Regions from separate parts of the Variovorax sp. TLI9-5A genome, predicted to be linked through region 2. Evidence: predicted binding sites of a transcription regulator. Region 2 holds the regulator's gene; each other region holds the start of a gene.
What was found. Region 2 encodes LexA, which represses DNA repair genes until DNA is damaged. Its sites were predicted from a motif close to ACTGTATNNNNATACAGT; they were not measured.

Region 1: a site for LexA is predicted at 2,549-2,566, ahead of recA (recombinase RecA). Genes of this name have one in related genera too.
Region 3: a site for LexA is predicted at 1,654-1,671, ahead of AC1VNX_RS11910 (PA0069 family radical SAM protein). Genes of this name have one in related genera too.
Region 4: a site for LexA is predicted at 2,834-2,851, ahead of imuA (translesion DNA synthesis-associated protein ImuA). Genes of this name have one in related genera too.

What each region holds. Positions count from the first base shown of each region.
Region 1 covers NZ_CP200310.1:373,622-380,825, forward strand. Annotated here, with positions in the region: gene AC1VNX_RS01820 (sensor histidine kinase N-terminal domain-containing protein) at 1-1,136, opposite strand, end outside; gene AC1VNX_RS01825 (response regulator transcription factor) at 1,252-1,926, opposite strand; gene AC1VNX_RS01830 (MarR family winged helix-turn-helix transcriptional regulator) at 1,999-2,484, opposite strand; gene recA (recombinase RecA) at 2,630-3,748, shown strand; gene recX (recombination regulator RecX) at 3,794-4,258, shown strand; gene AC1VNX_RS01845 (SRPBCC family protein) at 4,236-4,670, shown strand; gene AC1VNX_RS01850 (mandelate racemase/muconate lactonizing enzyme family protein) at 4,684-5,793, opposite strand; gene AC1VNX_RS01855 (transporter substrate-binding domain-containing protein) at 5,799-6,623, opposite strand; gene AC1VNX_RS01860 (amino acid ABC transporter ATP-binding protein) at 6,656-7,204, opposite strand, start outside.
Region 2 covers NZ_CP200310.1:3,455,502-3,462,705, forward strand. Annotated here, with positions in the region: gene AC1VNX_RS16355 (3-hydroxyacyl-CoA dehydrogenase) at 1-911, opposite strand, end outside; gene AC1VNX_RS16360 (MFS transporter) at 1,068-2,225, opposite strand; gene AC1VNX_RS16365 (D-2-hydroxyacid dehydrogenase family protein) at 2,222-3,229, opposite strand; gene AC1VNX_RS16370 (hypothetical protein) at 3,330-3,713, opposite strand; gene lexA (transcriptional repressor LexA) at 3,853-4,536, opposite strand; gene AC1VNX_RS16380 (asparaginase) at 4,610-5,575, shown strand; gene adk (adenylate kinase) at 5,627-6,283, opposite strand; gene kdsB (3-deoxy-manno-octulosonate cytidylyltransferase) at 6,421-7,194, opposite strand; gene AC1VNX_RS16395 (Trm112 family protein) at 7,191-7,204, opposite strand, start outside.
Region 3 covers NZ_CP200310.1:2,499,759-2,506,962, reverse strand. Annotated here, with positions in the region: gene AC1VNX_RS11915 (RNA methyltransferase) at 1-445, opposite strand, end outside; gene AC1VNX_RS11910 (PA0069 family radical SAM protein) at 531-1,625, opposite strand; gene AC1VNX_RS11905 (GbsR/MarR family transcriptional regulator) at 1,750-2,349, shown strand; gene AC1VNX_RS11900 (thiol-disulfide oxidoreductase DCC family protein) at 2,410-2,832, shown strand; gene AC1VNX_RS11895 (SAM-dependent methyltransferase) at 2,865-3,806, shown strand; gene AC1VNX_RS11890 (SRPBCC family protein) at 3,849-4,910, shown strand; gene AC1VNX_RS11885 (DUF4166 domain-containing protein) at 4,907-5,536, shown strand; gene AC1VNX_RS11880 (DOPA 4,5-dioxygenase family protein) at 5,544-5,891, shown strand; gene AC1VNX_RS11875 (Rieske 2Fe-2S domain-containing protein) at 5,888-7,204, opposite strand.
Region 4 covers NZ_CP200310.1:3,051,466-3,058,669, forward strand. Annotated here, with positions in the region: gene AC1VNX_RS14500 (porin) at 1-799, shown strand, start outside; gene AC1VNX_RS14505 (Bug family tripartite tricarboxylate transporter substrate binding protein) at 814-1,776, shown strand; gene AC1VNX_RS14510 (aldo/keto reductase) at 1,763-2,584, opposite strand; gene imuA (translesion DNA synthesis-associated protein ImuA) at 2,866-3,666, shown strand; gene AC1VNX_RS14520 (Y-family DNA polymerase) at 3,635-4,987, shown strand; gene AC1VNX_RS14525 (error-prone DNA polymerase) at 4,980-7,204, shown strand, end outside.

The DNA of each region.
Region 1 (7,204 bases), 3.1 Mb from region 2:
GTGTAGTTGATCGCGTTGTCGACCAGGTTGCGCACCAGCTCCTTCAGCAGCGTGGCGTTGCCGTCGAACACCGCGCCCGGCGCGCCGGGCTCGACGCCGTCGTAGCCCAGGTCGATGCGCTTCTCGATGGCGCGCGGCACCGCCTCGCGCACCACCTCGATGGTCAGCTTCGCGAGGTCGCAGGGCTGGTGGTGCGCGTTGGCGCTGTTGCCCTCGGCGCGCGCCAGCGACAGCAGCTGGTTCACCGTGTGCGTGGCGCGCTTGCTGGCGCGGCCGATCTGCTTGAGCGACTGCTTCAGCTCGTCGGCGTTGGCGCCCTCGCGCTGCGCCAGGTCGGCCTGCATGCGCAAGCCCGCCAGCGGCGTCTTCAGCTGGTGCGCCGCGTCGGCCAGGAAACGCTTCTGCGTGCCTATGGAGTCGTTGAGCTTGTCCAGCAGCTCGTTCACCGATGACACCAGCGGCACCACTTCCAGCGGCACCGAGGATTCGTCCAGCGGGCTCAGGTCGCCGGGGCGCCGCTCGCGGATGCGAGCCTCCACCACCGACAGCGGCTTGATGCCGCGCACCAGCGCCAGCCAGATCAGCAGCACCGCCAGCGGCAGGATGGCGAACTGCGGCAGCAGCACGCCCTTGATGATCTCGGCCGCCAGCACCGACTGCTTCTCGCGCGTCTCGGCCAGCTGCAGCAGCGTGGGCGGCACGTCGTCGGTGCCGCTGGCGATCCACATCGAGGCCACGCGCACCGGCTGGCCGTGCACGTCGCTGTTGTGCAGGAAGACCTGGCCGGGCGGCAGCGGCTCGTCGAGTCCGGGCTGCGGAATGTCGCGCTCGCCGCTGAGCAGGTTGTCGTAGCCGTCGAGCAGCTGGTAGTAGACGTGGCCGGTCTCGTCGGCACGCAGGATCTCGCGCGCCGACTGCGAGAGCACGAACTGCGCGTGCCCTTCCCTCACCGTCACCAGCTCGGCCAGCGCCTTCACGTTGTGCTCCAGCGCGCGGTCGAAGGGCGCGTTGGCAATGCCCTGCGCCACCAGCCAGGTGACGCCGATGCTCACCGGCACCAGCAGCAGCAGCGGCGTGAGCATCCAGTCGAGGATCTCGCCGAACAAGGAGCGCTGCGCGCGCTGGAACAACTTCACTTGGTTCGCCCCCAGGCTGCGCGCACTTCGTGTCGCTTCGCCAACCCCCTTCCGGGGGCAATGCCTGCGGCCCGGCAAAGCCGGTTCCGCGGCATTTCCCGCATCTCAGAATGCATCAGGGTTGGATCTTTTCGAGGCAGTAGCCCAGCCCGCGCACCGTCGCGATGCGCACCGGGCCCTTCTCGATCTTCTTGCGCAGCCGGTGGATGTAGACCTCGATGGCGTTGAGGCTCACCTCCTCGCCCCATTCGCACAGCCGGTCGACCAGCTGGTCCTTGCTCACCAGCCGGCCGGCGCGCTGCAGCAGCACCTCGAGCAGGCCGAGTTCGCGCGCCGACAGCTCGATCATCTTGCCGTCGATGGTGGCCACGCGGCCGGCCTGGTCGTACACCAGCGGGCCGTGGCGGATGGTGTTGCTGGTGGCGCCCATGCCGCGCCGGGTGAGGGCGCGCACGCGCGCCTCGAGCTCCTGCAGGCTGAAGGGCTTGGCCATGTAGTCGTCGGCGCCGTGGTCCAGGCCCTTGACGCGCTCTTCCACGCTGTCGGCGGCGGTGAGCACCAGCACCGGCAGCTGCGAGCCGCGCGCGCGCAGGCGCTTGAGGATCTCGATGCCGTGCAGGCTGGGCAGTCCGAGGTCGAGGATCAGCAGGTCGAACTCGTCATGGGTCATGAGCGCGGTGTCGGCCTGCGAGCCGTTCGCCACGTGGTCGACCGCCGCGCCCGAGGTGCGCAGGCTGCGCAGCAGGGCATCGGCCAGCACCTGGTCGTCTTCGGCAATCAGAATCCGCATGCGCCACCTCCGGCCTGTTTCGAGTGTCGGGCGCCACGCCGGCGCCGTTCACGTTTGTCTCTTCGCCGGAGTCTAGCCCGCCGTATAGGCTTCGAGTCCGATGGTTACCACGGTGGCGATCTCGTCGCCCACGCTGGCGCGGAACTCCTTTTCCGCCTGCGTCACCGCGCCGCGGAAGGCGTCGAGCCAGGCCAGCCCGTCGGCGGTGAAGAGCACGCGCCGCGCCCGCGCGTCCAGCGGATCGGGCCCGCGCGTGACCAGCCCCCAGGCCTCGCACTGGTCGACCAGCGCGCCCATGGCCTGCTTGGTCATGCCCGCGCGCTCGGCCAGCTCCGTGAGGCGCGAGCCCTCGCGCGCCAGGTGCCGCGTGATGTGGATGTGCGCCGCGCTCACCTGCGCGCGCGCCGCGAGGTTCGACAGCGCCAGCGGCACGTCGACGTCGTGCGCCATCAACTCCAGCACGCGCTCGTCGAAGCGGCGCATGGCGTGGCCCAGCAGGCGGCCCAGGTGGGTCTGGCGCCAGGCGTCCTGATCGGCGGAGAAGGCGGTGTCGGCCATGCTTCAGATGGTAAAGCAAACTGACTAAAAAACAGGTTTACGCCAAGGAATCAGCCTCTACACTACTGTTCAAGCATCCAGCCTGTAGTTAAACGCAGATGGATGGTGTCACACACAAGCCATTGATTTTCAAGGAGATTTCCACATGGACGCAATCGTCAAGGGTTCGAGCATCGCCGGCGGCAACACCGAAAAGGCCAAGGCCCTGCAGGCCGCGCTGGCCCAGATCGAAAAGCAGTTCGGCAAGGGCACCATCATGCGGCTCGGCGAGGGCGAAGCGCTGGAAGACATCCAGGTGGTCTCCACCGGTTCGCTGGGCCTGGACATCGCGCTGGGCGTCGGCGGCCTGCCGCGCGGGCGCGTCGTCGAGATCTACGGCCCGGAATCCTCGGGCAAGACCACGCTCACGCTGCAGGTCATCGCCGCCATGCAGAAGCAGGCCGGCACCTGCGCCTTCGTCGATGCCGAGCATGCCCTCGACGTGCAATACGCCCAGAAGCTCGGCGTGAACCTGTCGGACCTGCTGATCAGCCAGCCCGACACCGGCGAGCAGGCGCTTGAAATCGTCGATTCGCTGGTGCGCTCGGGCGCCGTGGACCTGATCGTGGTCGACTCGGTCGCCGCGCTCACGCCCAAGGCCGAAATCGAAGGCGAAATGGGCGACTCGCTGCCCGGCCTGCAGGCCCGCCTGATGAGCCAGGCGCTGCGCAAGCTCACCGCCACGATCAAGAAGACCAACTGCATGGTCATCTTCATCAACCAGATCCGCATGAAGATCGGCGTGATGTTCGGCTCGCCCGAAACCACCACCGGCGGCAACGCGCTGAAGTTCTACGCCTCGGTGCGCCTGGACATCCGCCGCATCGGCACCATCAAGAAGGGCGACGAGGCCATCGGCAACGAAACCAAGGTGAAGGTGGTGAAGAACAAGGTCTCGCCTCCGTTCAAGACGGCCGAGTTCGACATCCTGTTCGGCGAGGGCATCAGCCGCGAGGGCGAGATCATCGACATGGGCGTGAACGCCAAGATCATCGACAAGTCGGGCGCCTGGTACGCCTACAACGGCGAGAAGATCGGCCAGGGCCGCGACAACGCCCGCGAGTTCCTGCGCGAGAACCCGGCGCTGTCGCGCGAGATCGAGAACAAGGTGCGCGAGTCGCTGGGCATTCCGCTGCTGGCTGCCGATGTCGGCACCGAGGAGCCCGAGAAGCCGCAGAAGGCGGCCAAGGCCGACAAGGCCGACAAGGCCGAGAAGGGCGAATAAGACCGGGCGCGGCTCCTTCCGGGGGCCGCGCGAGCGACTCCCCGCATGGCATTCGACGCCCCATCCCTCAAAGGCCGCGCGCTGCGCCTGCTGAGCCAGCGCGAGCATTCGCGCGCGGAGCTGGAGCGCAAGCTGGCCAGGCACGAGGAAGAGCCCGGCACGCTGGCGAAGGCGCTCGACGAGCTGGCGGCCAAGGACTTCATCAGCGAACCGCGCGTGGTGGCTTCGGTGCTTCACCAGCGCGCGGCCAGTTCGGGCGCTTTGCGTGTGAGGCAGGAGCTGCAGGCCAAGGGCATCGCGCCCGAGGCCATCGCCGAGGCGGTGGCCGGCCTGCAGGATACGGAAGTCGAGCGCGCCACGGCCGTCTGGCGCCGCCGCTTCAGCGCCCCGCCTGCCGATGCGAAGGAGAGGGCGAAGCAGATGCGATTCCTGATGGCGCGCGGCTTCTCCGGCGCCGTCGTCTCCAAGGTGCTCAGGAGCGATTTCGATGAAGCAGCAGAAGAGCAGTGAAGGCGGCGCGGCGCAATCCCGCGTCATCACGCAGCGCGTGGCCTGCGAATGGCGCCGCGCCTATGTGCTGGCGGCCGACCCGAGGCGGCTTCCCGAATGGGCCAGCGGCCTCGCGAAAAGCGCGCTGGTGCCGCGCGGCGACCACTGGATCGTGCGCACGCCCGAAAGCGGCGAGGCCCGCATGCGCTTCGCGCCGCCCAACGACTTCGGCGTGCTCGACCACTGGGTGGCGCCCGAAGGCGTGCCCGAGGTCTACCTGCCGTTTCGCGTGATCGGCGTCGCGCCGGACGCCTGCGAGCTGCAGTTCACGCTGCTGCGCCAGCCGCACATGGACGACGCAGCCTTCGCGCGCGATGCCGAGTGGATCGCGCGCGACCTGCTGGCGCTGCGCAGCCTGCTCGAGGCAGACTGAATCGGGCGGAGGTTCAGCCGCGCACCACCAGCGGCTCGAACTTGCGACGAGCCTTCAGCTGGCCGGCATCCCACTCGATGCCCAGTCCCGGCGTTTCCGGCGCCACCGCATGGCCGCCCTCGATGCGCAGCCGGCTCGTCGTGAGGTCGTCGAGCTGCGGGATGTATTCCACCCAGCGCGCGTTCGGCACGGCCGCGCACAGGCTCACGTGCAGCTCCATCAGGAAGTGCGGGCACATCGCGATGTTGTGCGCCTCCGCGAGGTGCGCGATCTTGAGCCACGGCGTGATGCCGCCCACGCGCGCCACGTCGGCCTGCACGATCGAGCAGGCGCCCTGCTGGATGTATTCCGCGAACTGCGACGGGTGGTACATCGATTCGCCCACCGCGATCGGCACGCTGGTGCTCTCCAGCAGCTGCGCATGCGCGCGCACGTGCTCGGCGGGCATCGGCTCCTCGAACCAGGCGAGATCCAGCGGTGCGTACTGGCGCGCGCGGCGGATGGCCTCCGCCACGGTGAAGCTCTGGTTGGCGTCGACCATCAGCTCGAAGTCCGCGCCCACGGCCTCGCGCACGGCCGCCAGGCGCGCGATGTCCTGCGCCACGTGCGGCTTGCCGACCTTGATCTTCGCGCCCAGGAAGCCTTCCGCCTTGGCGGCCAGCGTCTGCTCCAGCAGCTGCGCGGGCTCCAGGTGCAGCCATCCGCCCTCGGTGGTGTAGACCGGCACGCGCTCCTGCGCGCCGCCGGCCAACTTCCACAGCGGCAGGCCCGCCGCGCGCGCGTTGCGGTCCCACAGCGCGGTGTCGATGGCCGCCAGCGAGAGGCTGGTGATCGCGCCCACGACGGTGGCATGCGTGTGGAAGAACAGGTCGCGCCAGATGGCCTCGTACTGCTGCGGGTCGCGCCCTGTCAGCCTCGGCGCCAGGTGGTCGTTCAGCAGCGCCACGATGGACGAACCGCCCGTGCCGATGGTGTAGGTGTAGCCCATGCCCGACGAGCCGTCGTCGCAGCGCACGGTGACCATCACGGTCTCCTGCGTCACGAAGGACTGGATCGCGTCGGTGCGCTTGACCTTGGGCGCAATGTCGATCTGCGCGATTTCTACCTGGTCGATCTTCGCCATCGTGCTCAGGCTCCGCTGCGCATCACGTCCGCGGGCAGGTCGGCGCCGTGGAATTTCTTGTAGATGGTGTTGAGCTCGCCGCTCTTGAGCTGCGCCTTCACGAACTCGTCGAGCTTGGCCTTCAGGCGCGGCTCGTTCTTGCGCATGCCGATGGCCAGCATGTTGACCTTCATCGTGAACTTCGGCTCCATCTGCTTGGCAGGGTTCTTCTCGTTGATGGTCTTCAAGAGCGGCGGCGCGGTCGCGAAGATGTCGGCCTGTCCGCTCACCACGGCGGTGATGGAGGTGGCGTCGTCGTCGAAGCGCACGATCTGCGCGCCGGCCGGCAGGATCTTCGTCACCTCCTGGTCGTTGGTGGTGCCGCGCGTGGCAATCACTTTCTTGCCCGCCAGGTCGGCCGGGCCGGTGATGGTCATGCTCTTGGGCGCGCCCACCACGGCCAGGATGGCGGCATAGGGCACAGAGAAGTCGACCACCTTCTCGCGCTCGGGCGTCACCGACATGCTGGAGATCACGATGTCTGCCTTGTCGGTCTGCAGGAAGGGAATGCGGTTGGCGCCGGTGGTCGGCACGATCTCGAGCTCCAGGCCCAGGCTCCTGGCCAGCAGGCGCGCGGTCTCGACGTCGGAGCCGGTGGCGTTGAGCTTCTCGTCCTTCAGGCCGTAGGGCGGCACGGCGAGGTCGATGGCCACGCGGATTTTCTTGGCGGCGGTGATGGTGTCGAGCTGGTCGGCGTGCGCCACGCCGGCAAAGCCGAGCGGCAGGGCCAGCGCGAGGGCCGACAACAGGGCGCCGCGGCGCTTGAACGAGAGCAAGGAAGAAGAAGTCATCGAAAGTCTCCTGGAGTTGTCTGAAGGAAAAATCAAAGCCCGGTGCCGATGAACTGGCGCAGCTCCGGCGTCTGCGGGTTGCTGAGGATGCTGGCGTCGCCTTCTTCCCAGACCAGCCCCTGGTGCATGTAGATGACCTTGTCGGCCACGCCGCGCGCGAAGGCCATCTCGTGCGTCACGAGGATCATGGTCATGCCCTCGGAGGCGAGCTTCTCCATGACCTTGAGCACCTCGCCGGTGAGCTGCGGGTCGAGCGCGGAGGTCACTTCGTCGAACAGCATCAGCTGCGGCTTCATCGCGAGCGAGCGCGCGATGGCCACGCGCTGCTGCTGGCCGCCCGAGAGCTGTTCGGGGTAGGCGTCGGCCTTCTCGGCCAGGCCCACGCGTTCCAGCACTTCCATGGCGATGGCGCCGGCTTCCGAGGCGCTCATCTTCTTCACCGACTGCGGCGCGAGCGTGATGTTCTGCTTCACCGTGAGGTGCGGGAACAGGTTGTAGCTCTGGAACACGATGCCCACGTCCTTGCGCAGAGAGCGCAGCTCCAGCGCCGGGTCGTGCACCGCGTGGCCGCAGCACTGGAT
Region 2 (7,204 bases):
GGACCTTCGACCACCGGAGCGGGAGCCTCGGGCACCTGCTGCATCACGCCGTCGCTGTAACGGTAGAAGCCTTCGTTGGTCTTGCGGCCCAGCGCACCGGCGGCCAGGCGCTGGGCGGTGATCACGCTGGGGCGGAAGCGCGGCTCCTCGAAGTACTGGTGGTAGATCGATTCCATCACCGGGTGCGACACATCGAGCGCCGTCAGGTCCAGCAGCTCGAAGGGGCCGAGGCGGAAGCCGGCCTGGTCCTTGAGGATGCGGTCGATGGTTGCGAAGTCGGCCACGCCTTCGCCCACGATGCGCAGCGCCTCGGTGCCGTAGCCCCGGCCGGCGTGGTTGACGATGAAGCCGGGCGTGTCCTGCGCCTGCACTGCGCTGTGGCCCATCTGCGTGGCGTAGCCCGCAAGCTGCCTGCAGACCTCGGGCGAAGTCTTGAAGCCCGCGACCACCTCGACCACCTTCATCAGCGGCACGGGGTTGAAGAAGTGGAAGCCCGCGACGCGCGCCGGGTGCTGCAGGCCGGCCGCAATGGCCGTCACCGAGAGGGAGGACGTGTTGGTGACCAGCGTGGCGGTCTCGGCCACCACGGCTTCGAGTTCACGGAACAGCTTGCGCTTGACTTCCAGGTCTTCGACGATGGCCTCGATGACCAGGTCGCAGCCGGCCAGCGCCTGGATCGAGTCGACCGCCTTTACGCGGGCGATGCAGGCGTCGCGCGTGGCGGCGTCGATCTTGTTCTTCTCGTGCAGCTTGTTCCATTGGGCGGAGAGAGCCTCGCGGCCGCGCTCTGCGGCGCCCGCGAAGCTGTCGAGCAGCAGCACCTCGCTGCCTGCCTGTGCGGCGATCTGCGCGATGCCGCGCCCCATGGCGCCGGCGCCGACGATGCCGATTCGGGAGTAGTTCACTGTCATTTGCTGGAGATTTTCACTGGTTGGGTGGTATCCGGGCGTGCCGTGCAGGCGTCGGCGCTGGAGTCGCACACGCGGATGCGCTCGTTGACGCCGAGAGTTCCGATTTTGCAGCCCCGCGCGGATGGGGCGTGACCGGTTTTACGCGGGGGCGCGTTTTCAGGGTGCGCGGCGGCTGCGGTCGATGGCCACGCTCAGCAAGATGGCGATCAGCACCAGAGCCAGGCCGACCCAGCTCATCCATGCTCCGGCTTCGTTGGCGAGCAGCCAGCCGCCCAGCGCCGCGCCCACGGCCTGGCCGGTGTAGATGCCGGAGCTGTTGAGCGCCACCGATCCCGGCGCGAGCGCGGGCGCCAGGCCTACCAGGCGGGCCTGCTGCGCCGAATTCGTGGCGAAGCAGCCCAGCCCCCATGGAACGAGCACTACCGCCAGCCAGGCCAGCGTGGAGGCCAGCGGCCACAGCAGCAGGCTTGCGGCAATCAGCAGGGTGGTGACGAGCACCATGCGCCCTGCGCCCACGCGGTCGATGAAGCGGCTGACCACCATGTTGCCGACCAGCCCGCAGGCACCGAACAGCGCCCACATCACGCTCAGCGTGGTGGCGTCGGCGCCGAAGCTCTGCTTGAGGATCGGACCGAAATAGCTGAACAGCACGAACTGGCCGGCGCCCTGCAGCGCCGTGACCGAGACGATGCCCATCAGCACCGGACTGCGCAGCACGCGCGACCATGCGGCAGCCGTCAGCGCTGCGGGGCGGATGCCGTTCGGCAAGGTGAGCCACACCGATGTCGCGCTCGCGACACTGAGCGCCGCGATGGCCGCGAAAGCCATGCGCCAGCCCAGGTGCCCGCCGATCAGCGCGCCGATGGGCAGCCCCAGCACCGAGGCCATCGACCAGCCGAGAAAGACGAAGGTCACGGCGCGTCCGCGATGCTCCGGTGGCACCAGCAGGCCGGCGCAGGCAGCGGCCTGCGGCGTGAAGATGGCCGGCGCGATCACCGTGAGCATGCGCACCGGCAGCAGGGCTCCGAAGCTGGGCATCAGCGCGCAGAGGACGTGGCCGATGGCGTACCAGAGGAGGGTGAGGGCGAGAAGCTGGCGGCGGTCCCATCCAGCAACGGCAGCGGCCAGAAGCGGTGCACCGATGCACATGACCGCGGCGGCGGCCGTGATGAGCTGCCCCGCCGTGGCGGCGGTGACCGACAGCTCGGCGCTGATCTCGTTGAGCGTGCCGGGCACGACCATCACGCCCGTGCCGATCACGAAATTGCCGGCAAGCAGCGCCCAGAGCGCCCTCTGTGGCGCCGGCTGGCTCACCGACGGACCTGCAGCGCGCCGGGATTCACGATGTTCGTGGGGTTGCCGTTGATGTAGCTCACGACGTTGTCGAAGGCCTGGCCGAAGTAGCTCTCGTAGCTTTCCTGCTCGACGTAGCCGATGTGCGGCGTGCAGATGCAGTTCTCGAGGCGCAGCAGCGCGTGGCCCTGCAGCGGCGGTTCGCTCTCGAACACGTCGATGGCCGCGAGCCCGGGGCGGCCGCGGTTGAGGGCCGCCAGCAGGGCATCGGCCTCGACCAGCTCCGCGCGCGAAGTGTTCACGAAGAGGGCGGTCGGCTTCATGCGCGAGAGATCTTCCAGCGTGATGAGGCCGTTGGTCTCCTCGTTGAGCCGCAGGTGCACCGAGAGTACGTCGGCGGCGGCGAAGAACTCGTGGCGGTTCTGCGCCACCTGGAAGCCGTCGGAGCGAGCCTTGGCGCAGCTGGCTTCACGGCCCCAGATCACGACCTGCATGCCGAAGGCCTGCCCGTAGCGCGCGACCAGCTGGCCGATGCGGCCGTAGCCCCAGATGCACAGCGTCTTGCCCTTGAGCACCGAGCCGATCCCGAAATTGGGCGGCATCGAGGCCGACTTGAGCCCCGACTGCTGCCAGGCACCGTGCTTGAGGTTGCTGATGTACTGCGGCAGCCGGCGCATGGCGGCCATGATGAGCGCCCAGGTGAGCTCGGCGGGTGCCTGGGGGGAGCCGGAGCCTTCCGCCACGGCCACGCCGCGCTCGGTGCAGGCTGCGACGTCGATGTGTCCGGCGACGCGCCCGGTCTGGGAAATTAGCTTGAGCTTGGGCAGCTTCTCGATGAGCTGGCGCGAGATCTGGGTGCGCTCGCGGATCAGCACGATCACGTCGGCGTCCTTGAGTCGGACCGACAACTGCCCAATGCCCTTGACCGTGTTGGTATAGACCTTGGCTGCGTAGGCGTCCAGCTTGGAAGCGCAGCGCAGCTTGCGCACGGCGTCCTGGTAATCGTCGAGGATCACAATGTTCATGGCGTGCCATTGTGCCTCGCAGCATTGGAATGTCGCGCCGGCGAACGTTTGGATACCCGCCCTGCAGGCGCTTGCAGGGTGTTTCGGGCCCGGCGCCGGCTCAGTGCAGGCGCGTGGAGCGCGGGGCAGTGGCCATGGTTTCCGCGGCCTCCAGAGCGGCCAGCCGGTCGAGCTCGGCGCAGACATCGGCCATGCGGCCGGAGATCCGCACGCGGTTGTTGTTGCGCTGCTGGCCCTTGCCATCGACCACGCAGACCACGCGCAGCGGGCGCGCCGGCGCGGCCGTTTCAGAGGGCGCTGTGCCGCCGGAACGGGCGGTACAGGCGGGGCGCACCGCTACATAGCGCAGCCCTGCCGAGGACTCGGTGGCGTCGAGACGATCCCTGAGGTGCGAAGACGAAGAGCGGCGAGCCGTCATCAGGCGATTGGCCAGCGATTGAAGCGGCATCCAGATGTCGGCGATGGCGAGGAGGGCGATTCCCATGTGAACTCCAAAAATGTATGAGGTTGAACACAGGCAGGATTTCTTGAATCGGCCGCGACAGGGTGATGGCGACTCTTCGCCATACGCCCGCCACCTGTCGTTGCCGGATGGGGTGCTGTGGAAAGCAGGCCGCAGTGGCCTACATCAGCATGGTGTTCCGGATGAGCCCGACCGCGAGCCCTTCGATTTCGAAAGGCTCGCCGGGCTGCACGATGATGGTCGGGTAGTCGGGGTTCTCGGCGTGCAGCTCGATGACCTGCTTGTTGCGCTTCAGGCGCTTGACGGTCACTTCGTCGCCGAGACGTGCGACCACGATCTGGCCGTTGCGCGCCTCCTTGGTGGCCTGCACCGCGAGCAGGTCGCCGTCCATGATGCCGGCGTCGCGCATCGACATGCCGCGCACCTTGAGCAGGTAGTCGGGTTGGCGCTGGAACAGCGTGTTCTCGACGTAGAAGGTCTGGTCGACGTGCTCCTGGGCCAGGATGGGAGAGCCGGCTGCGACGCGGCCGATGAGCGGCAGTGCCAGCTGGGCCATGCCGGGCAGCGAGAGCGAGAACTGGCCGCCTTCGCGGTGGCGCGTTTCGTTGAGCGAGCGCAGCGCGTCGCCCTTGAGGCGGATGCCGCGGGAAGTGCCGCTGACCAGTTCGATGACGCCCTTGCGCGCCAGCGCCTGCAGGTGCTCTTCGGCGGCATTGGCCGACTTGAACCCGAGCTCGTTGGCGATTTCGGCGCGCGTGGGTGGTGCACCGGTGCGTGCGATGGCGCTCTGGATGAGGTCCAGGATCTGCTGCTGGCGGGCTGTAAGCTTCACGGCGAACTGCATGTGTGGTTCCTTGCGGCACTGGTTGGATATCCAGTGCCTGTATTTTTAACCAGTTTTTAGAAGTTGACAAGCCATGGTCAATTCCTCTTCGCCTGAACTGTCGCGCCGCGTGGTGGTTCTGGGCACCGGCGGCACCATCGCGGGCCGGGCCGCCAGCAGTGACGACAACATCGGCTACACCGCCGCGCAGGTGGGCGTGGCCGACCTGCTGGGCGGCATCGAGGCGCCCGCCGGCGTGGCGCTGGAGGCCGAGCAGGTAGCCCAGGTCGACAGCAAGGACATGTCCTTCGACATCTGGCAGCAGCTGGCCCGGCGCTGCGCGCACTGGCTGGCGCAGGCCGACGTGGCAGGCGTGGTGATCACGCACGGCACCGACACGATCGAGGAAACCGCATTCTTCCTGCACTCGGTGCTGGTGCCGTCCAAGCCCGTCGTGCTGACCTGCGCGATGCGCCCGGCCACCGCGTTGTCGCCGGACGGACCGCAGAACGTGCGCGACGCGGTCAGCGTCGCCGCGTCGCAGGGCGCGCGCGGCGTCACGGTGGTGTGCGCCGGCGCGATCCATGCCGGCGTCGACATCCAGAAGGTTCACACCTATCGGCTTGATGCCTTTGCCTCAGGCGATGCGGGGCCCGTCGGCTATGTGGAAGAGGGTGAAGTGCGTCTTGTCCGGGCGTGGCCGCAGGGTGGGGCGCTGCCTGTGGTGAAGCTCTTCGGGCCGGCAGAAGTGCAATGGCCCCGGGTGGAGATCGTGATGAGCCACGCCGGCGCCAGCGGCGCGGTGGTCGAGGCGCTGCTTCAGGCGGGCGGGGCGGACCCGGTGCGCGGACTGGTCCTCGCGACCACCGGCAACGGCACCCTGCACCATGCGCTGGAAGCTGCCGCGCTCAAGGCGCAGGACGCCGGCATTGCAGTGCTCCGGGCCACGCGTTGTTCGAGCGGGCGCATCCTGCCGAAGGCGGGCGATCTGCTTCGCGATGCAGGCGCGCTGACGCCTGTGAAGGCGCGCATCGCCCTGATGCTCGAATTGCTGGGCTGAAAGCAAAACCGCCCCTCTGGAAGGGGCGGTTCGGTGTGAGTCAGATGACGATCAACTGCTCAGTGCAGCCAGCGCACGCTGCGTGATCTCGTCGACCGTGCCCACGCCCTTGATGGCGCGGTACTTCGGCGCGGCGGCCGGATCCGTCTTGGCCCAGGCGGAGTAGTAGTCGACCAGCGGACGCGTCTGCTGGCTGTACACGTCGAGCCGCTTGCGCACGGTTTCTTCCTTGTCGTCCTCGCGCTGGATCAGGTCCTCGCCCGTCACGTCGTCCTTGCCTTCCACCTTGGGCGGATTGAACTTGACGTGGTAGGTGCGGCCCGAAGCCGGGTGCGAGCGGCGGCCGCTCATGCGCTCGATGATGTCGCCGAAGGGCACGTCGATCTCGAGCACGTAGTCGAGCTTGACGCCGGCCGCCTTCATGGCGTCGGCCTGGGGAATGGTGCGGGGGAAGCCGTCGAACAGGAAGCCGCTGGCGCAATCGGGCTGCGCAATGCGTTCCTTCACGAGATTGATGATCAGGTCGTCGCTGACCAGTGCGCCGGCGTCCATGACGGCCTTGGCCTGTAGTCCGAGCGGCGTGCCAGCCTTGACGGCGGCGCGCAGCATGTCGCCGGTCGAAATCTGGGGAATGCTGTATTTCTGGCAAATGAAGGCCGCTTGCGTGCCTTTGCCCGCCCCGGGCGCGCCCAGCAAAATTAGTCTCATGGTGTCCTCGGACGGTTCTTAGATTTTGTGTCGCGCCGAGCATCGGCCCCATGGCCGGGCTGGGCGGAGTTGCTTCGAGGATAGCATGCGTGCCCTCGGGGAAATCCCGCTGTCTGTAGCCGTGGAGACCCGTCGGCTCAGATGCCGCCAGCTGCGAAGACCGCGCGCACGCGCGACAGATCTTCGGGCGTATCGATGCCGGGGCCCGGCGCGACATGGCTCACATGCACCGCAATGCGATGGCCGTGCCATAGCGCGCGAAGCTGTTCGAGCGCTTCCGTCGCCTCGACAGGCGCGGGAGGCAGAGAAGGAAAGCGCCGCACAAAACCAGCTCGGTAGCCGTAGATACCGATGTGGCGCAGGGGAGCAGGGGCTGCAGGCAGCACCGAAGGCGCCGCGCCGTTGGCGGAACCGTCGCGCCACCACGGAATCGGCGCGCGGCTGAAATACATCGCGTTGCCCTGCGCATCGAGCACGACCTTCACCACGTTGGGATTCATGAAGTCGCCGACCGAATCGATCTCGTGGGCCGCGGTGCTCATCGCCGCTTCGGCGTGGGTGGCCAGCGTGGAAGCCACGGCATCGATCAGCGCGGGGGCGATCAGCGGTTCGTCGCCCTGCACGTTGACGACGATGTCGTCGCCATCCAGACCGAGCTGTTCGCAGGCTTCGGCCAGCCGGTCGGTGCCGCTGGGATGATCCTGTCGCGTGAGGACGACCTCGACACCGTGCGCCTTGCAGGCTTCGATGATGGATGGATCGTCGCCCGCGACCACCACGCGCGCCGCGCCGGATTCGCTGGCGCGCTGCGCCACGCGCACCACCATGGGCACGCCGGCGATGTCGGCCAGGGGTTTGTTGGGGAGCCGCGTCGACGCGAGCCGCGCCGGGACCAGAACGGTGAAGCTCACAGCCCGAGCT
Region 3 (7,204 bases), 960 kb from region 2:
CCATGAAGACCACCTTGCGCACCGGCCTGCGCATGCGCGCAAGCGCAACCTGGGCAATGATCTCGGCGCTTCCCACCTGGCGCAGCAGGCCGTCGCGGCCCGTCATGCAGAACTGGCAGCCGACGGCGCAGCCCACCTGCGACGACACGCAGAGGCCGTCGCGCGGCAGCAGCACGCTTTCCACGGTCTGGCCGTCGGCGAGCGCGACCAGCAGCCGCTCGGAGCCATCGGCACCCGGATGCGCCGCGACCACGCGCGCCAGCCCCGCAAGCTCGGCCTCGATGGCCGGCAGCGCCTCCATCAGCGGTGCAGGAAAGAAGCTCGCGGGCAGGCGCCTGCCGCTGTTCCTGGGCAGGGCGTGGGACCACAGCCGCAGGATGCGCTGCTCGTGGCTGGGGCCGGCTCCGGCTTTTCGCAGCCGCTCTTTCAGTTCGTGGATTCGCATGCGCCCTCTGGGGCTGGAAGCTCTGCGCGCCTGCCGGCGGTGCCGGGTGCGCTGGGGGTGATCGACAAGCCCGGATTGTGCACCTCTAGAACAGGCTCCCCTGCCCCGCCGCGCCCGGAGGCCGGAACGCGGAGACATCGAGCGGAATGCGCTCGCGGTTGTAGCCGAGACGGTTCGTCGCCTTCTGGAAGCGCTGGTGGATCAGGTCGGCCCACAGGCCCGAGCCCTTCATGCGCGTGGCGAAGTCGGCGTCGTAGTCCTTGCCGCCGCGCATCTCGTGGATGCGCGCCATGATGCGGTCGGCCCGTTGCGGGTAGTGCAGCGCCAGCCATTCCTTGAAGAGCGGGGCCACCTCCCACGGCAGCCGCACCACCGTGTAGAAGGCGCTGCGCGCGCCGGCCTCCCATGCGGCTTCGAGCACCTGCTCCATGTCTTCGGTCACGAAGGGAATCTGCGGCGCCACACTCACACCCACCGGCACGCCGGCTTCGGTGAGCGTGCGGATCGTGCGCAGCCGGCGGTGCGGTGCTGCGGCGCGCGGCTCCAGCTTGCGGGCGAGGTCGCCGTCGAGCGTGGTCACGGTGACGTACACGGCCGCGAGGCGGTCGGCGGCCATGGGCGCGATCAGGTCGAGGTCTCGCTCGATGGCACTCGACTTGGTGACGAGCGCGAAAGGATGCCGCGCCTCGCCCAGCAGCTCGATGACCGAGCGCGTGAGCCGCAGTTCGCGCTCGATGGGCTGGTAGCAGTCGGTGGCGGTGCCGATGGCGATGTAGCTGGGCCGGTAGCTCCGGCGCCCGAGCTCGGTGCGCAGCACCTCGGCGATGTTGCGCTTGGCGATCAGCTTGGTCTCGAAGTCGAGGCCGGGCGACAGGTTGAGATAGCTGTGCGTGGGCCGCGCGAAGCAGTAGATGCATCCGTGCTCGCAGCCCCGGTAGGGGTTGAGCGAGCGGTCGAAGTAGATGTCGGGCGAGTCGTTCTCGTTGAGCGCCGACTTCACGTCTTCGAAGCGCACCTCGGTGGCGATGGGCTGCAGCGTCTCGGCCTCGGCCGCCCCCTCCTCCAGCGTGCCCCAGCCGTCGTCGAAGGCGTCGCGCTCGTCTTTCGAGAAACGGTGCGCGATGTGCGTGGCCGCGCCGCGGCCCTTGATGGCGTGGATGGGAATGCGGGCGGCTGGCATGGTCGGCGACTCCTTGGCAACTCGATTTACTGTTTATTCATACAGTATTCCACCGATTCACCGTCGTTGCCTATTTTTTAATTTCTTTCTTGACAGAAATTTCGAGAATCCTAAACTCGGCGCCATGGAACTCACCGACATCCAACGCAAGTTCGTCCTGCACTGGGGCGAAATGGGCTCGCTGTGGGGCGTGAACCGCACCGTCTCCCAGATCCACGCCCTGCTCTTCGCCTATGGCAAGCCCATGAATGCCGAAGAGCTGTGCGACACGCTCGGCGTGGCCCGCTCCAACATCAGCAACAGCCTGAAGGAGCTCCAGGCCTGGAACCTGGTCCGCATCACCCACACGCTGGGCGACCGGCGCGACTACTTCGAGACCAGCGTCGACGTGTGGGAGCTGTTTCGCACCGTGGTGCGCGAGCGCAAGGAACGAGAGTTCGACCCCACCGTGCGCGTGCTGCGCGAGCTGGTGTCCAGCCCCGGATTCCAGAAGGAACCCGCCGACGCGCAGGACCGCATCCGCTCCACGATGGAGCTCATGGAAAAGCTCGCCACCTGGGCCGACGAGATGCTGCGGCTGTCGCCAGGCACGCTCGACAAGGTGATGACGCTGGGTGCCAGCGTGCAGAAGTTCGTGCGCGGCGACTCGCCGCAAGGCGGCAAGAACGGCGGCGACAAGGGCGAAGACCCCGACGCGCACCACGCCAGCCTTCCCATGATCTGAGGCCTCTTTTTTTGCCCAATAATTTCTGTTTCAACAGAAATATCGAGAACAAAGAACACCATGAGCCATATCGCGACACCTGCCTACCCGCTCACGATCTATTTCGATGCGAGCTGCGCGATCTGCTCCGCCGAAATGGGCGCCCTCAAGGCGCGCGACGCGGCGGGCCGGCTTCTGCTGGTCGACTGCTCGCCCTCCGCCTTCACCGGCGGCCCGGCACCGCGCGAGGCGCTGATGGCGGCAATCCACGTCTGCGACGCCGAAGGCAAGGTGCATGTCGGCGTGCCGGCGATCCGCATCTGCCGCACGGCGGTGGGCCTGTCCAGCGGCAGCCTGCTGCTCGACCTTCCGCTCTTCGCGCCGCTGGCCGACCGTGCCTACGCGCTGCTGGCGCGCAACCGCTACCGCATTCCGCGCTGGCTGGCCGCAAGGCTGGCGGGGCACGTTGCGCCGTCCTGCGGCGACGGCAACTGCCGCATCTGAAGAAAAAGCAACAACCACCCGAGGGAACCACCATGCCCACCGTCTTCCAGCCCGACTTCCGCATGCCACGCGAAACGCTTGCGCGCACCCAGTCCGAGAACACCGGCGCCCCCATCACGGCGGAGGACACGCAGGACTACTTCACCGAGGTCGCGACCGACTACAGCGCATGGAGCCCCAGCTACAACATGCACTTCGGCTTCTGGCGCGCGGGCCTGAACCCGCTGCGCCGCGAAGGCATGCTCGTCGAAATGAACCGCGTGGTCGGCCGTGCGCTGCGCCTCGACGACGCGCCCGGCCGCTGCGTGATCGACATGGGCTGCGGCGCCGGCGCCACCGCGCGCACGCTGGTTGGCGACCATGCATCGCTCTACGCGATCACCGTGACCAACGTCGCCGTGCAGAACCGCATCGCCGCGAAGCTCGACGCCGCAGCGGGCGTGGCGGACCGCATGGCGCACATCGAAGCCGACTACACCCGCACCGGCCTGCCCGCCGCCCAAGCCGACGGTGCGTGGGCTTTAGAAAGCGCCTGCTATGCCGGCGGCACCGACAAGGCCGACTTCATCCGCGAAGCCGCGCGGCTGCTGAAGCCCGGTGCGCGCTTCGCAGTGGTCGACGGCTTCCTGCTGCGGCGCAGCCCCGGCCGGCTCGCAAGCTGGCTGCACCGCCTGTGGGCCGACAGCTGGGCCGTACCGACGCTGGCCGTGCGCGAAGACTTCGTCGCCGCGCTGCACGCGCACGGCTTCGAGGACGTCGAAGTGAAGTCGCTGCGCTGGCGCGTCGCGCCCAGCGCGCTGCACATCCCGGTGCTGGCCACCCGCTTCACGCTGGCCGAACTCTGGAAGGCACGCGGCAGGCTCAGCCCGTGGCGACGCAAGCACATCGTGGCCAGCTACTGCGCATTGGCGCTGGGCATGTTCTGGCGCGACTTCGACTACTGCATGGTCACCGCCACGCGCCGCGCCGACTGAGCGCAGCACGAATACAAACAGACAGAGGAGAAGAGGCTTTTCATGCAAAACGATCCCGAAGAAAGCCGGTTCGCCGGGCTGGCCCCCGTCGAACCGCAGCCCGCGATGAGCGAAGAAGCACAGCCCAGGCCCGTTCGCGGCATGCCCTTCGGCTGGTTCTGGCCGATGGCCATCGGCGCCGCGGTCGCGCTGGTGCTGCGCCTGTTCTTCAGCAGCGCCCCCGGCAAGCCTTACTCGGCCATGCTGGCTTCCTTCGTCTACTTCGTGCCCGCGGTGTGCGGCGCGGTCACGGTGTACATGGCCGAGCGCATCGAGCGCCGCAACTGGTGGTACTACATCTGGGCGCCGTGGGTGGCAACCTCGCTCTTCGTCGGCGGAACGCTCGTGGTGTTCATCGAAGGCCTGATCTGCGCGATCGTCATCGTGCCGCTGTTCGCCACCATGGGCAGCGTGGGCGGGCTGGCGATGGGCATCGTGTGCCGCATTACCAACTGGCCGAAGCAGGCGGTCTACAGCTTCGCGATGCTGCCGCTGGTGCTCGGCGCCATCGAGCCCCAGCTGCCCAACCCCGACCGTTTCTCCAGCACCTCGCGCGCGCTCTTCATCGCCGCGCCGGCAGAGCGCGTGTGGCACGAGCTCAACGCCGCGAGCGACATCCGCCCCGCCGAGGTCGGCGACGCATGGGCCTACCGCATCGGTGTGCCGATGCCGGTGTCGGGCGTGACGGTCGATACACCCGAGGGCCGCGTGCGCCAGGTGCAGTGGCAGAAGAACGTGCACTTCGAGGAAGTCATCACCGAGTGGGAGCCCAACCGGCTGCTGAAGTGGCGCTTCCGCTTCTCGCCCGACTCCTTCCCGGCCGGCGCGCTCGACGACCACGTGATGATCGGCGGCCAGTACTTCGACCTGCGCGACGCCACCTACACGCTCACGCCGCGCGACGGCGGCACCGAGCTGCGCGTGGCTGTGTCGTGGCGGCTGAGCACCAGCTTCAACTGGTATGCCGACCGTGTCATGCACCTGCTGCTGAACGACGCCTCGGAGAACATCCTGCGTTTCTACAAGGCACGCGCCGAAGCCACGGCAACTGCGGCAGTTCGATGACGATGCAACCCGTCTTCCAGCAAGCGCTTGGCCCCGCGTGGGACCGGCTCGGCGACGTCATCCGCCGCCACTACACGATGAGGCCCTTCTCCGACGACCATGTCTGCGTGCGCGGCACCATGGACGAGATCTGGCACGCGCCCTGGGCCGCGCTGCTGATGCCGTTCGGGCGGCTGTTCGGCGCGCTGGTGCCGCACCAGGGAAAGGAGGTGCCCGTCGAGGTGCACTACCGCTGCCGCCCTGACAACGCCACGCTCTACTGGGACCGTGTCTTCCGCTTCCCCGGCAGGCCGCCCTTCCACTTCCGCTCGCACATGGAGCACGACGCAGCCCATGGCAGCGAGGTGACCGAGTACGTGCGCTTCGGCATCGGCATGCGCCTCGCGGTGAGCGCGGAAGAAGGCGCGGTGGTGTTCCGCGACCTGGGCTACGTCTGGCGCATCGCGGGGCTGCGCATCCCGCTGCCGCTCGGCCTGTTCATGGGCACCGCCTATGTGGAGGAACGGCCCGATCCGGCCCACGCCGACCGCTTCACCATGAAGATGCTGCTGCGCCACCGCTGGTTCGGCGACGTGTTCCGCTACAGCGGGCGCTTCCACCTCGGCCCGCGAACAGGATCACAATGAGCGCACCATGCCTCGCCGTCCAGAAAACCTCTACGCCCAGTACCACGCCCACGTCTATTTCGGCCCCGACACGCTCGCGCAGGCCAAGGCCCTCTGCGAACGCGCAGGCCACGAGTTGATGGTCGTGGTCGGCCGCGTGCACGAGCGGCTGGTGGGCCCGCATCCGCACTGGAGCTGCCAGCTCGCCTTCGACGCCGCCGAGTTCGACCAGGTCATCGGATGGCTCGAAGCCAACCGCGACGGGCTCGACGTTTTCATCCATGGCGTGACGGGCGACGATCTCGCCGACCACACGACGCACGCCATGTGGCTGGGCGAGGAAAGCGAACTCGACCTGCGGATGTTCCGCCGTTAGGCCGTCTCTTCAGCGCCGGCGCCGTGCACCTTGAAGAAGGCGGCGCCCTCCACCTTCTGCCCGATGGCCTTCTCGTAGGCCGCGCGCACCTCGTCGGGCTGCCCGGCCTGCCCGAAGAAATCCTTCAGGTATGGCCCAAGCAGCGGATGCGCCGCCAGCTCCTTGCGCGGCAGGCCATGGATCATCTCGTCGCGGCACGCCGAGGGCAGGAACACGTCACGGTTCCTTTCCGGATCGCGGATCAGCCCCTTGGGCTCGTGCGCCGGGTCGGCCTGCATCGCCTCCAGCTCCTCGAAGAAGCGGCGGCGCATCATCACGATGCCCTTGTCGCTCTGGCCCAGCTTCTCGCGCGTGCGGTCAGTGATGGCGCCCTGCCCCACCCACACCACGAAGTCCTGGTTGGCGACGTGGCTGGTGATCCATCGGCCCGTCGCCGGGTCCTTGATGGGCCCGTACCAGGAAGGAATGCGCTCCTGCACGTAAGGCTCCTGCTCGTTCGGCACGCGGCTCAGCACCCACAGCACGCTCAGCGTGTTGTGGTCGTCGATGGGCACGCGCCATTCGAAGTGGTGGCCCAGGAAGAAGCCGTTGGGCCACAGCGTGACGCGGCCGGTGGTCCACATCACGTTGTCCTCGCGCTCGCCGCCGCGCAGGCGCCTGTAGACGAAACCGTGCTCGAACTCCTCGAAAGCCAGCTTCAGGTGCGTTGGCACATACGGCCCTTCATCGCCCTGCAGGCGCGTGGTCCAGTTGTTGTGTGTCCACTCGAAGTGCACCGGGTCGATGGAGTTCTCCTGGCACTGGAACCAGTTGCAAGGAATCTGTGCGAACACCGCCTGCGCGAAGCCGTTCGCGCAGTTGAAGAGCTCCCAGTCGGGCAAGAGCGGCGCCGGCTGCGGGCCCATGTAGGCCCAGAGCAGCCCGGCCTTCTCCTGCACGGGGTAGGCCTTGATCTTCGTGTTCCTGCGCATGCGCGCGCCGGGGTCCAGCGTTTCCTCGAAGGGCTGGTGCACGCACTGGCCGCTCTGGTCGTATTGCCAGCCGTGGTAGCTGCAGCGCAGGCCGCATTGCTCGACGTAGCCGTACGACATGTCGGCGTTGCGATGCGGGCAGCGGCGGTCGACCAGGCCGTAGTTGCCGCTCAGGTCCTTGTAGAGCACCAGGTCCTCGCCGAGGATGCGCAGCGGCTTCACCGCCTTGTCGTCGAACTCGCTCGCGCCGGCAATCGGGTGCCAGTAGCGGCGCAGGTAGTCGCCCATCGGCTTGCCGGGGCCCACTTCGGTCAGCAGGCGGTTCTTCTCTTCGCTCAACAT
Region 4 (7,204 bases), 400 kb from region 2:
GTCCTTTGTGAGCCTCTCGTCGGACACGCTGGGCGAAGTGCGGCTGGGCCACGATTTCATTCCCACGCACTACAACAGCATCTACTTCGACCCCTTCAACGCCAACGGCGTGGCGCGCGCGGGCAACCTGACCTTTGCGGCCGTGGGCACCGGGCCGCTGCCCACCACAATCACCGGCAGCAACACCGTGAGCTACTGGCTTCCGCCGAACCTAGGCGGCTTCTACGGGATGGCGATGGTGGGCACCGGCGAGAACGATTCCACCCTGGCGAACCGCCACGACGGCAACTTCGCCGGCGCGCGCTTCGGCTTCGCCTCGGGCGCATTCGACGTGGCGGCGGCCGTCACCCGCTCGAAATTCAATGCCACCGCCACCGTCGGCAACTACACGCACGCCAACATCGGCGGCTCGTGGGACGCGGGCTTCGCCAAGTTCTTCGCGCTCTACAACAAGGTGACGGTGAAGCTGGCGGCCGGCACGGTGCGCAAGAACACGGCCGAGATCGGCGCGCACATCCCGGCCTTCGAGGTCGGGCGCATCCGCATCAGCTACGCCTACCTCGACGACCGCAGCGACGAGAGCCTGCGCAACGCCAACGGCATGCCGCGCAACCGCGACGACGCGCGGCAGTTCGGCATCGGCTACGTGCACAACCTGTCGAAGCGCACCGCGCTCTACGGCACCTACGCGCGGCTCATGAACAGCGGGCAGGCGCGCTACGTGGTCAGCGGCGGCGTGGCACCGGCGGCCGGGCATCGCTCGACCGGCTGGGAATTCGGCGTGCGCCATCTCTTCTGAAGCGGAGGCATCCCATGCGACGAAGAACCCTGACCCTGGCGGCCCTCGCGGCCGCGGCACTGCCCGGTGTGGCGGCATGGAGCGCCGACACGTTCCCCAACAAGCCGCTGAAGCTGATCGTCGGCTTCGCGGCCGGCGGCGGGGCCGACGTGCTCTCGCGCATCATCGCGGAGGGGCTGGCCAAGCAGCTCGGCCAGCAGGTGATCGTGGAGAACCGCCCCGGCGCCGACGGCGTGCTGGCCGCGCAGGCCGTCTCGTCGGCCAGGCCTGACGGCTACACGCTGCTGATGGGCACCAACACCGCCATGGTGGCCGCGCCCACGCTGCGGCCGACGCCGCCCTACGACCCCTTCAAGGCCTTCACGCCGATCAGCTCGGCCGGGCAGTTCTCGATGTTCCTGGTGGTGCCTGCGAGCCTGCCGGTGAAGAGCGTGAACGAGCTGCTCGCGCTGGTGGCCTCGAAGCCCGGCGCGCTCAATTCGGCGTCGAGCAACAGCGCCTCGGAGCTCGCGATGCTGCAGCTGCTGGGCGACCGCAAGGTGGTCAACGCGCGCTACAAGGGCGACATGCAGGCCATGACCGACCTGCTGGGCGGGCAGATCCAGATGATGTTCACCACCGGCACGCTGGCGCCGGGCTTCGTGAAGGAAGGGCGCATCCGCGCGCTGGTGACGCTGCTGCCGCAGCGCAGCGCCCTGTTGCCCGACGTGCCCACGGGCGGCGAGTTGGGGCTGGGCAAGCTCACCATCACGCCGTGGGCCGGCTTCTTCGGGCCGCCGGGGCTGCCGCGGGAGATCACCGACAGGCTCTCGCAGGAGCTGCAGAACACGCTGAAGCGCCCCGAGGTGCACGCGCAGCTGGTGCAGCAGGGCTTCGAGGGCTACGGCATGAGTCCCGCCAAGTTCGCCGAGTTCTTCCGCACGCAGTACGACGCCTTCGGCGCCACCGTGCGCGAGCACAACGTCAAGTTCGAATAGCTTCGGCCTCGCGGCGCCAGAAGGCCGCGTCGGGAAAGCCGCCGGCGCCGGCCGCCGCGTTGTCGGCCATGTGCTCGCGGCGGCTGGTGCCCGGTATGGCGCAGGTCACGGCCGGATGGCTCAGCACGAACTTCAGCAGCACCTGCGCCCAGCTCGTGCAGCCGATCTCGCCGGCCCATGGCGGCAGCGGTTTGTCGCGCAGCCGGCGCAGCAGCCCGCCGCCGCCGAAGGGCATGTTGACGATCACCGCCACGCCGCGCTCGGCGGCCAGCGGAAGCAGGCGCTGCTCGGCCTCGCGCGCGTCCAGCGAGTAGTTGATCTGCAGGAAGTCGAGCTTCTCGGCCTTGAGCACCGCCTCGACCTCGCCGTAGGCCGAGGCCGTGTAGTGCGTGATGCCGATGTAGCGCACGCGGCCCCGTTCCTTCCAGCCGCGCAGCGTGGCGAGGTGCGTGCGCCAGTCGACGAGGTTGTGCACCTGCATCAGGTCCATGCGCTGCGTGCGCAGCCGCGCGAAGGACTGCTCCATCTGCGCGATGCCGGCCTCGCGGCCCGAGGTCCAGACCTTGGTGGCGAGAAAGGCCTTGCCCTGCTGCTTCGAGGCGGCCAGCAGCTCGCCGGTGGTCTCCTCGGAGCGGCCGTACATCGGCGAGCTGTCGATCACCTTGCCGCCGGCCGCGAACAGGGCATCGAGCACGCCGGGCAGGCGCGCGTATTCCTCGCTGCCGGGGCGCTGGTCGAAGCCGATCCAGGTGCCGCAGCCGATCACGGGCAGGGTTTCCTTGGTGGAGGGGATGGGGCGGGTGTTCATGGCGGGGGCGGGCTGTGGAGCGGGCTGTTTTTGCGCGAAGGCGGGGAGCGCGGCGCCGGCGTACAGGGCGACGCCCAGGCGCAGCAGTTCGGCGCGGGTGAGAGAGGGAAAGCCTTCGGGGGCGGCATCGGCGGCCAGTATCCGACGGGAATGGCCCTGGGGCCTATGCCCCTTGGCGCGGGTCGAGTGAAACAGCTTGCTTCGAAGAGGAAATGCCCCAGTCCGATTCTTCCTTGCAGCCCGCAAAATACTGTATAAAAATACAGTTAACAGTCATCACCATGGGCCTTCCTTTCCTCGATTCCTTTTCCGCTGCCGCAGGCCGTGGCGTCTGGCATGCCGACGAACTCGGCTTGGCCGACGCGCAGGTCGTCGCCACCGGCCATGCCGCGCTCGACGCGGAACTGCCGGGGGGAGGCTGGCCGGTCGGTGCGATGACGGAACTGCTGCTGGCCGCGCCTGAAGCCCATGTCTGGCGGCTGCTGCTGCCCGCGCTGGCGCAGGCGGTGGCCACGCGGGGCGGGCCGGTGGTGCTGATCGGCGCTCCCTACGAGCCTTGCGGCGCCTCGCTTGCGGCGCAGGGGCTGCCGGTGGAGGCGCTGATGTGGGTGCGCAGCGAGGCCCCGGCCGCGCGGCTGTGGGCCTGCGAGCAGGCGCTGCGCTGCGCCGAGGTGGCCGCCGTCGTGGCCTGGTTGCCGCAGGCGCGGGTGGGCGAGCTGCGGCGGCTGCAGCTGGCGGCCGCGCAGCACGAGGTGCTGCTCTTCGTGTGCCGGCCCGAGTCGGTGGCGCTGTCGGCATCGCCCGCGCGGCTGCGGATCCGGGCCGATCGCAGCGAGGCCGATGCCTCGCAGGTCGAGTTGCACATCCTCAAGCGCCGGGGCCCGCCGCTGGCTGCGCCGGTGCTGCTGCCGGCGCGCAACGAGCGCATGACGGCATTGCTTGCCGCCGCCCGGCTGCGGCGCAAGCTGCGCCTGCAGCAGCAGGGCACGGTGCCGGCCGGTGCGACGTCGGCCACGGTGGTGCGCATCGACGCATGGAAAGGAGGCCCGGATGCACTGGATCGCCTTGCGGTGGTTGCCTGAAGACGGCGCCCCCGATGCTCCAGCCATGCCCACGCCCGAGGCCCTGGGCTGGTGGGCGCTGAAATACACGCCGCACGTCGCCTGGCTCGACGAAGCCCTGATGCTCGAAGTCTCCGCCTGCGAGCGCCTGTGGGGCGGGCGGATGACGCTGATGCGCCTGCTGCTGGCCGACAACCCCGTGCCCGACGCGCGCATGCTGGGCGCACAGGGTGCCACCAGCCTGATCGCATTGGCGCGGCTGCGACTGTTCGCTCGCGAAGAGAGACGGCCGAAGGAGATACCCGCCGGCCTTCCGCTGGACACCTTGACCGCCGCGCATGAGCACCTCGACCTGCTGGCGCGCCTGGGCTGCCGCACCTGGGGCGAGGTGGCGGCGCTGCCGCGCGGCGGGCTCACGCGGCGCTTCGGCACCGGGCTGCGCGAGGCGCTCGACATCGCCTGGGGCCTGCGCCCCGAAAGCCATTCCTGGCTCACGCTGCCCGACGTGTTCGAGCAGAAGCTGGAGCTGCCCGCGCTGGCCGAGACCGCGCCCGAGCTCATGTGGTCGGCCAACCGGCTGCTGACGGCGCTGCAGATCTGGCTGCGTGCCCGCCAGCGCGGCGCGCGTGCGCTGGAGCTGCAATGGACGCTCGACCTGCGGCGCCTCAATGGCGTGAACCTGCCGCCGTACGAGCAGCTCACCGTGCGCACGGCCGAGCCCACGCAGGACATGGCGCACCTGCGCCGGCTGCTGTCCGAAAAGCTGGCCCTCGCCACGCTGGCCGCACCGGCGAGCTGGATCAGGCTGCGCACGCTCGAAACCGATCCGTGGGCCGGCGCCAGCACCAGCTTCCTGCCGGAAGACAACCGCAAGGGCGACAGGCTGCACGAGATGGTCGAGCGGCTCAGCGTGCGGCTCGGGCCGCAGCAGGTGGTGGTGCCGGCTGCGCAGGCCGACCATCGGCCCGAGCGCAAGCAGGCCTGGCGGCCCGCGCTGCAGAAGGAGAAACCGGCCGGCGACGGCAAGGCCCGCAAGGAGGCCGCGTCCGCAGCCTCGCAGCCCGACGCCATCTACCCGTCGTGGCTGCTGCCCGAGCCGCTGCTGCTCGAGATGGACGGCGAGCGCCCTTGCTATCGCGGGCCGCTGAGCAGGCTGATAGGCCCACAGCGCGTCGAGACCGGCTGGTGGGGCGACAAGGAAGAGGGCGGCCAGCCCGCGATGCGCGACTACTACGTCGCGGAAAGCCCCGAGGCCGGGCTGGTGTGGATCTTCCGCGAGCGGCCCGCAGCGCGCTTTTCTTCCGGCGAGGTTCGCTGGTATCTGCAGGGCTTCTATGCCTGAGCTGAGCGGCAAGCAGGAGAGCAGGCGCCAGCCCGCCAAGGTGCATGCGCTGCCGGTGCAGTTGCGGACGCGGCCGGCCTCTGCGCTGCCGGACTACGCCGAGCTGCACTGCCTCACGAACTTCAGCTTCCAGCGCGGTGCCTCGACGCCCGAGGACATCGTGGACCGGGCCTACCAGCTCGGCTACAAGGCGCTGGCCATCACCGACGAGTGCTCGGTGGCCGGCATCGTGCGGGCGCACGTTTGCCTGCGCGGCATGGAGCACAAGCTCGACGAATACGAGCGCGAGCATCCCGACGAACCGGAAATCCCGCGCAACCCCGCCTTCCGCCTGCTGTTCGGCAGCGAGTTCCAGTTCGAGCGCTTCAGGCTGGTGGTGATCGCGAACGACACCGAGGGCTGGGGCAACCTCTGCGAGTTCATCACCGCCGCGCGCAACACCGAATTGCCCAAGGGCGAGTACCGCGTGAGCTGGGAAGAAAGCGACGTGGTCTCGCTGCAGCGCTGCCAGGTTCTCTTCGTGCCGAACCGCAACCCCGGCGGCGCGATGGACACGGCAACGCTGCACGAAGACCTGATGGCGGCCAAGGCGCTGTACGGCGAGAACCTCTGGCTGGCGGTGGAACTGTTCAATGAACTCGACGACGACCTCTGGCTGGTCACGCTGATGCAGGCGGGCGAGGACGCGGGCGTGCCGCTGGTGGCGGCCGGCGACGTGCACATGCACATGCGGTCGCAGAAGCCGCTGCACGACGTGTTGACGGCCGTGCGAGAGGGGAGGACCGTGGCCGAGTGCGGCTTCGCATTGCAGTCGAATGCCGAGCGGCACTTGCGTCAGCGCGTGCGGCTGGCGGAGCTCTATCTGCCGCAGATGCTGACGAACACGCTGGTGGTGGCAGCTCGGTGCAGCTTCGATCCGAATGTGATCCGGGAGAACTACAAGTACCCGCTGGAAAACCTGGGCAGCGATGAGACTCCGGCGCAGACGCTGGTGCGCAAGACGTGGGAAGGGGCGCGGAATCGCTATCCCGACGGCATTCCAGACAAGGTGCGGGTGCAGGTCCAGAAAGAGCTCGACATCATCGTCGAGCTTGAGTACGAGATGTTCTTCCTCACGGTGGAAGACATCGTGCGCTTCGCCCGCTCGGAGGAAATCCTCTGCCAGGGGCGCGGGTCTTCGGCCAATTCGGCGGTGTGCTTCTGCCTGGGCATCACCGCCATCGATCCGGAGAAAGGCACGCTGCTGTTCGAGCGCTTCCTGAGCCGCGAGCGCCGAGAGCCACCCGACATCGACGTCGACTTCGAGCACCAGCGGCGCGAGGAAGTCATCCAGTACATCTACGACAAGTACGGCCGCGAGCGCGCCGCCATCGCCGCCGTCGTCATCTGCTACCGCTCCCGCAGCGCCTTGCGCGACGTGGGCAAGGCCATCGGCATCGACGAGCGGCTGATCGACGAATTCGCGAAGGACCACTACTGGTTCGACGACACCGTGCTCGGCGAGCAGCTGCGCCAGGCCTCGGCGCGTGTCGGTGTCGAGGAGGACGAACTCAAGCTGATGCACTGGATCGAGATGACGCAGCGGCTCAAGGGCTTTCCGCGCCACCTGAGCCAGCACGTGGGCGGCTTCGTGTTGACGCACACCAAGCTCACGCGGCTGGTGCCGGTGGAGAAGGCGTCGATGGAGAAGCGCTCCGTCATCCAGTGGGAAAAGGACGATCTCGAAGCGATGGGCATGCTCAAGGTCGACGTGCTGGCGCTCGGCATGCTCAGCGCGATCCGCCGGGGGCTCGATCACATGAACCGCTGGCGCGGCTCGACGCTCGCGATGCACCAGATACCGAGCGACGACCAGAAGGTGTTCGACATGATCTGCGACGCCGACACCATCGGCGTGTTCCAGATCGAGAGCCGCGCGCAGATGTCGATGCTGCCGCGCCTGAAGCCGCGCACCTACGAAGACCTGGTGATCGAGGTCGCCATCGTGCGGCCGGGGCCGATACAGGGCGGCATGGTGCATCCGTATCTCAAGCAGCGGGAGCGGGTACGCAAGGGCTTGCCGATCCACTACGAAAAAGAAGAACTGCGCGAGGCACTTGAGCGCACGCTGGGCATTCCGATCTTCCAGGAGCAGGTGATGCAGATCGCGATGATCGCGGCCAGGTTCACCGCCGACGAGGCCGACCAGCTGCGTCGCGCCATGGCTGCGTGGAAGCG